Regions from separate parts of the Paenibacillus sp. V4I5 genome, predicted to be linked through region 1. Evidence: a T-box and tRNA genes for the amino acid it is inferred to sense, from the RefSeq annotation. Region 1 holds a T-box; the other holds one or more tRNA genes.
What was found. The T-box of region 1 lies ahead of leuS (leucine--tRNA ligase). A T-box ahead of a tRNA ligase gene usually reads a tRNA of that ligase, here a tRNA-Leu.
Positions count from the first base shown of each region.

Region 1 (3,418 bases):
TGTTCTGCTCCGCCGATATAAAGATCTACTGGCAGCCATTGCTGCTGAAGCTCTTGCGAACAAAACTCTTTATCATTACGCGGATCGATAAAACGTAGATAGTACCAGCAGCTGCCAGCCCATTGCGGCATGGTATTCGTTTCACGGCGAGCTTTCATACCGGTTTCCGGATCAATCGTATTTACCCATTCCGATACGTTCGCAAGTGGTGATTCTCCTGTACCTGATGGTTTAATTTCATCGACTTGTGGAAGCAAGAGTGGCAGTTGATCCACGGGAACAGGCTTCATTGTGCCATCTTCAAGATGAAGAATTGGAATCGGCTCTCCCCAATATCTTTGACGGCTGAATAGCCAATCTCTCAAACGGTAGGTTACTTTACCGCGGCCTTTGCCGTTTTGCTCTAACCAAGCGATCATATGGCTGATCCCCTGTTCGATGTTCAAGCCATTAATCGGGCCGGAATTGACAATCGCCCCGTCACCAGTATAAGCTTCCTTCTCAACATCTCCACCTTGCACGACTTCGATAATCGGCAAATCAAACTGTTTAGCAAACTCCCAGTCACGTTGATCGTGTCCTGGAACAGCCATGATTGCTCCCGTACCGTAACCGCCAAGCACGTAGTCAGCAATCCAAATTGGCACTTTCACGCCATTAACCGGATTGACAGCATACGCCCCTGTGAAAACACCTGTTTTGTCTTTTGCCAAATCCGTACGCTCGAGATCACTTTTGCGCGAAGCTTTTTCTTGGTATTCCTTAATGGCAGCTGCTTGATCTCCCGTTGTAATTTGCGTAACAAGCTCATGCTCAGGTGCAAGAACACAGTACGTAGCGCCAAACAATGTATCTGGACGTGTCGTAAAAACCGTCAAACTCTTCTCATTGTATCCATCAATCGCAAATTGGACTTCTGCGCCTGTGGATTTACCAATCCAGTTGCGCTGCATATCTTTGATACTTTCGGACCAATCCAGCTCCTCAAGATCTTCAAGTAAACGTTCTGCGTACTCGGTAATTTTCAGAATCCATTGACGCATCGGCTTACGAATAACGGGATGGTTACCGCGCTCGCTCAGGCCGTCAATCACTTCTTCATTAGCAAGAACAGTTCCCAGCGCTGGACACCAGTTTACGGGCACTTCATCCACATAAGCGAGTCCTTTATTGTACAACTGGATGAAAATCCATTGTGTCCATTTGTAATACTCAGGATCTGTTGTACTAATTTCACGATCCCAATCGTACGAGAAGCCTAGTGATTTAATTTGACGACGGAATGTATCAATGTTCTTCTTGGTGAATTCTCGCGGATCATTTCCCGTATCCAGTGCGTACTGTTCAGCAGGAAGTCCGAAAGCATCCCATCCCATTGGATGAAGTACGTTAAAGCCTCTCATCCGTTTGAAACGTGAAACGATATCAGTTGCTGTGTAGCCTTCCGGATGTCCTACATGCAGACCAGCTCCGGATGGGTAAGGGAACATATCCAGCGCATAAAACTTCGGCTTATCCGAATTCTCAAGCACCTTAAACGTTTTCTTCGCATCCCAATAAGCCTGCCATTTCGGCTCAATTGCCTGTGGATTATAGCCTTGCTGCTCTTTTGTTTCTTTGGTTTCTTTAATTTCTTGTGTCATGTGTAAAATCCTCCCTGTGTACAGCCATCCTCTTCATGGTTCAAAAGCGCTGTAAGCGCCAAAAAACCCCTCATCGCTAGCGGATATCGCTAGGGACGAGAGGTTAGATTCCCGTGGTACCACCCTAGTTAACACAAGACATTCTTTGCCTGTGTTCACTCTGCCCCTTAACGCGGGTGAGACGATCCAGCTAGCACCATTTATAGGGATCTTTGAGTGTAGCTCAAAGTTCTCCGCTATAGGGATCTTTGAGCGTAGCTCAAAGTCTCTCCGCTTAACATGGTGATTCACCTTCTAGCTCCAAGGCGAGTTCACAAGACTGACATCTACCGGCTTCCACCCTACATCCGGCTCTCTGAAAGATGCTGTACAAGCTACTATTCCTCTTCTAAGCTTTAATAATCTAATTAGCTTTGATTATATGTAAAATAATACCGCACTGTCAAGCTGTGATGGACTTCATTCCCGTTATTTCTTTGCAATAAAGAAAGCACGTTCCGTCATAGAGGTAGGTTGCTCCCAAGTAAAATCGGCGGCCATATGTACCTCTGTGAAACCGACAGCAAGCAGCGTTTGCTTTAGCCATTGCAAAGAATAAGCTCGCTGTTGATGAGTTTCATCGATGCGTCGAAATGAATTCGTGCCATCGCTATTTTTGACAAATATGGTCAACTCGTGTTCAATTTGCACTTTTTCTTCATCTAACTCACTTGTCCAAATGTAAGCAACATCTTCTTCATTCAGGAAAAAGGGCTGAGATTCCGCATAAGCGAACAATTGCTCAGGAGTATGCACATCAAAAAGGAAAAGACCGCCAGGCTTGAGCCCCTTAAAGGTTTGGCGAAAAGCATCAACGATATCTTCGTCCTCTAACAAATAGTTGAGACTATCACAGATCGAAAGCGCCACATCCACTTGTTCACCGAGGTCCCATTCACGCAGATCCTGTTGTACCCAATGAATGGCGCCACCGCGCAGTTGAATGTGCTCCCCTGTTTTTTGCTCAGCGACTGCCAGCATGTCTTCAGATAAATCAATACCCGTCAACTCGTACCCTTCCAAAGCTAAAGGAATCGTCAAATTCCCAGTACCACAGCCCAGATCAACAATCGTAGATGGTTTCATACCAAATCGTTCGAAGCTTTCTTTCACGAAACGAAGCCAATCTTCATATGGCATGCTATTCATCAAGCGATCATAGGTATACGCGAATTTTTCGTAACTCATGTTAACCTTGCGTCTCCTCTTGCTTCAGATAGGTCCAATCATCTTCCTGATAGATGAGCCCGTCCTTCATAAGCTTGCCTAATGCGCGTTTGAATGCCGCTTTACTAAGGCCAAACCGATCCTTAATGATCTCTGCAGTCGTTTTATCCGAAAATGGCATCGCATTTCCAGGTCGTTCTTGAAGGACACTCAAAATGCGCTCCGAATCTTCATCCATCCCTTTTTCTTTACGGAGTCGCATCGATAGATTGACCCGACCATCCTCTTCACGAACGAATGCGACCCGTACTTCAACTAACTCACCTACACGCAGCAAGCGTGTCCGTTCTGGAGCAGCAATAAGTCCAATAACACCATAGCCGAGGACGCCGGCTTCGCAAATGACAAAGGTGCCAATTTGTAGCGGTCTATAGACACGAGCTTTAACCCACTGATTATTCCAGCTAGAAGGTGCACGGACGCAAAGAGGAGCCAGGTCCTCTTCCAGAGCCAGCTTAGCGATTAAACGTCCTTGCCGATCGTGAGCTAAAGTGGCAAATACCTTATCT
Region 1 covers NZ_JAUSZB010000002.1:7,781,432-7,784,849, reverse strand. Annotated here, with positions in the region: gene leuS (leucine--tRNA ligase) at 1-1,643, opposite strand, end outside; T-box leader at 1,732-2,043, opposite strand; gene QFZ78_RS36875 (class I SAM-dependent DNA methyltransferase) at 2,112-2,870, opposite strand; gene QFZ78_RS36870 (CvfB family protein) at 2,872-3,418, opposite strand, start outside.

Region 2 (3,418 bases), 1.6 Mb from region 1:
CGATCGTATCGATACGGATGGGGCGATCGCCTTCATATTCTACGCTGACCTGTACCTTCCCGTCAGGACGTAGATAAGGTACTGTACCATTCTTGCGTACTTGAGCCAATTGATACGCCAGTTTATGGGATAGAGCTATTGGCATTGGCATCAATTCCTTGGTTTCACTACAAGCATATCCGAAAATCAACCCTTGATCACCGGCACCCGTTTCTTCCATATCTCCTTCATTCAACTTGCCTTCGCGGATTTCCAAGGCTTGGTTGACCCCCATTGCAATATCAGGAGATTGTTCATTGATGGCGATTAAGACTGCACATGAATTGGCATCGAAACCGAATTCAGCTCGTGTATATCCAATGTTACTAAGTGTTTTTCGAACAACTTTTTGATAATCAATAACCGCATTCGCCGTAATCTCGCCGGTTACAAGAACAAACCCCCGACCCACACAACATTCACAACCAACGCGTGCATAAGGATCTATCTGGTATATAGCATCAAGTATACCATCAGAAATTTGGTCACATAGTTTATCAGGATGGCCTTCAGTCACCGATTCAGAAGTAAAGAGATGGTTTCTTTTTTTAATCGTCATATACATGACCTCCCAACTAATAATCCTCTTTTTATAACTCCCCCCACCCTGCTATCTGTCTAACGCGGGATGTAATGTCGCTGATTCTTTGCACTTGCCGTCTTTCTAGTACCAATTCTTGTCCGATTGAGAGCGCTAACTTTTCAGCTTTTGCCCGCAAACTAGGATCATTTATACTTTCCATGTCCCATACATGTGATAGACCTATGATTCTACGAATCATTTTACAACCCGCATAGCCCGCAGCATCCTCAAGTATTTGGAGTAAGTAATGATCTACGTATCCCGGAATTACCGCCATTCTTTCTTTAGATTCCTTTTCCCATAAATCCCCAAATTCTATTTCAAAATATGACCATATTTGTTCAATCATCGTAAGAAGATACGCTTGATATTCCAATCGTTCCTGCGAGTCCGGAGTATGTCCTTCGTGGGAGGCAAAGCTAAGTAATAGATTTCCTATCACAGCGCCGATATCAAATCCAATAGGTCCATAAAAAGCAAATTCCGGATCAATCACCTTCGTATCCTCTTTCGTTACCATGATGCTGCCGGTATGAAGGTCCCCATGGATGAGTGCCTGGGCATGAGTGAGAAAACCTTCTTTTAATTGTGCGACCTCAAGTTTCAGTTGGTTATTCTGCCAAATTTCAACCACCTTATCTGCTATCAATGGATTAAATTGATTAGTTTCTGAAGCGAAATAAGGATCCGTAAAAATGAGATTTTCGGATATCTTACACATTTCCGGATTTGAGAACTGAATCACTTTTTCCTTTTTCACTTGAGATGGTAATGCAAAATCAGACGTCAAATACAAAGTTCGTGCTAGAAAAGTGCCCATATGACATGCAAAATGAGGATAGCGTTCATGGGCAACCAATCCTTTACGCATATTCAGGTAGTTCGACAAATCTTCCATCACAGTTAATGCCATCGTACTATCATAATGATAGACAGTAGGCACTAAACCTGGGCAAATAGAATGTTGAATAATCAATGCCTGACTTTCAATTCGTGCCCGGTCAAGGGTCAATGGCCAAGATTCCCCAACCACCCGCGCATACGGTAGCGCCTGCTTCATTATGATGCTTTTTCCCGAACTTTTGTCTGTAATACGAAAGACGAGATTCAAATTTCCATCGCCAATCTCTTGGCAAACCAGCTGTGCATTTGTCATAAACATGTTTCTTAACTTTCGAGCGTAATTCAATGCTCTGTATACATTAAGGGCTTGGTACTGAAGCATACTACCATTCCTCCTTTCTTCCTCAGTAGAAAAGTAATACTATTCTATTAATAATCGAAGAAAGAGAATTTGGTGTATGCAAAAAGCCAAAATAGTAAAACAGACTACATATTTAGGCCACTCTAAGAGAATTTATTGGTGGAACCGAAATGTTGGCAACGAAATGGACCTTCTTTTAGCTATATTGATAATTGGGGAACCTAGTATAATAACACAAAAAAACCCTTAACTAGTAAGGGTTTCTTGCTTAAAATTGGGATGCGGTCGGAGGGATTTGAACCCTCACGCCTTGTGAGCGCCACCCCCTCAAGATGGTGTGTCTGCCGTTCCACCACGACCGCTTATGAAAATTAGAAAACTGGGGATCTAGGATTTGAACCTAGGCATGACGGAGTCAAAGTCCGTTGCCTTACCGCTTGGCTAATCCCCATTATTGAAGGGAAAAGGGCGACCGATGGGACTTGAACCCACGAATGCTGGATCCACAAACCAGTGCGTTAACCCCTTCGCCACGATCGCCACAGTAGGGATTTATTCCCTGAAGACTAGATACGAAACTTGCGTAAAGTTAGAATTTTAGGTTTATTGGTTAAGCCCTCGACCGATTAGTATTCGTCAGCTGCATGCATTGCTGCACTTCCACCTCGAACCTATCAACCTCGTCGTCTACAAGGGGTCTTACATACTGGGAAATCTCATCTTGAGGGGGGCTTCGCGCTTAGATGCTTTCAGCGCTTATCCCCTCCGTACATAGCTACCCAGCGATGCCTCTGGCGAGACAACTGGTACACCAGCGGTACGTCCATCCCGGTCCTCTCGTACTAAGGACAGCTCCTCTCAAATTTCCTACGCCCGCGACAGATAGGGACCGAACTGTCTCACGACGTTCTGAACCCAGCTCGCGTACCGCTTTAATGGGCGAACAGCCCAACCCTTGGGACCTACTTCAGCCCCAGGATGCGATGAGCCGACATCGAGGTGCCAAACCTCCCCGTCGATGTGGACTCTTGGGGGAGATAAGCCTGTTATCCCCAGGGTAGCTTTTATCCGTTGAGCGATGGCCCTTCCATTCGGTACCACCGGATCACTAAGTCCGACTTTCGTCCCTGCTCGACTTGTAGGTCTCGCAGTCAAGCTCCCTTATGCCTTTGCACTCTGCGAATGATTTCCAACCATTCTGAGGGAACCTTTAAACGCCTCCGTTACATTTTAGGAGGCGACCGCCCCAGTCAAACTGCCCACCTGACACTGTCCCCATACCGGATTACGGTACCAGGTTAGAACTCCGATACGATCAGGGTGGTATCCCAACGATGCCTCCACCCAAGCTGGCGCTCAGGCTTCAAAGGCTCCCACCTATCCTGTACAGATCGTACCAAAGTCCAATATCAAGCTGCAGTAAAGCTCCATGGGGTCTTTCCGTCTTGTCGCGGGTAACCTGCATCTTCACAGGTATTAAAATTTCACCGGATCTCTCGTTGAGACAGCGCCCAAGTCGTTACGCCATTCGTGCGGGTCAGAATTTACCTGACAAGGAATTTCGCTACCTTAGGACCGTTATAGTTACGGCC
Region 2 covers NZ_JAUSZB010000002.1:6,214,838-6,218,255, reverse strand. Annotated here, with positions in the region: gene metK (methionine adenosyltransferase) at 1-598, opposite strand, end outside; gene mtnK (S-methyl-5-thioribose kinase) at 630-1,847, opposite strand; tRNA gene QFZ78_RS30545 (tRNA-Leu) at 2,107-2,188, opposite strand; tRNA gene QFZ78_RS30540 (tRNA-Gln) at 2,206-2,277, opposite strand; tRNA gene QFZ78_RS30535 (tRNA-His) at 2,294-2,366, opposite strand; rRNA gene QFZ78_RS30530 (23S ribosomal RNA) at 2,433-3,418, opposite strand, start outside.
Region 2: it encodes a tRNA-Leu, which carries the amino acid that the T-box ahead of leuS (leucine--tRNA ligase) is inferred to sense. The anticodon was not compared.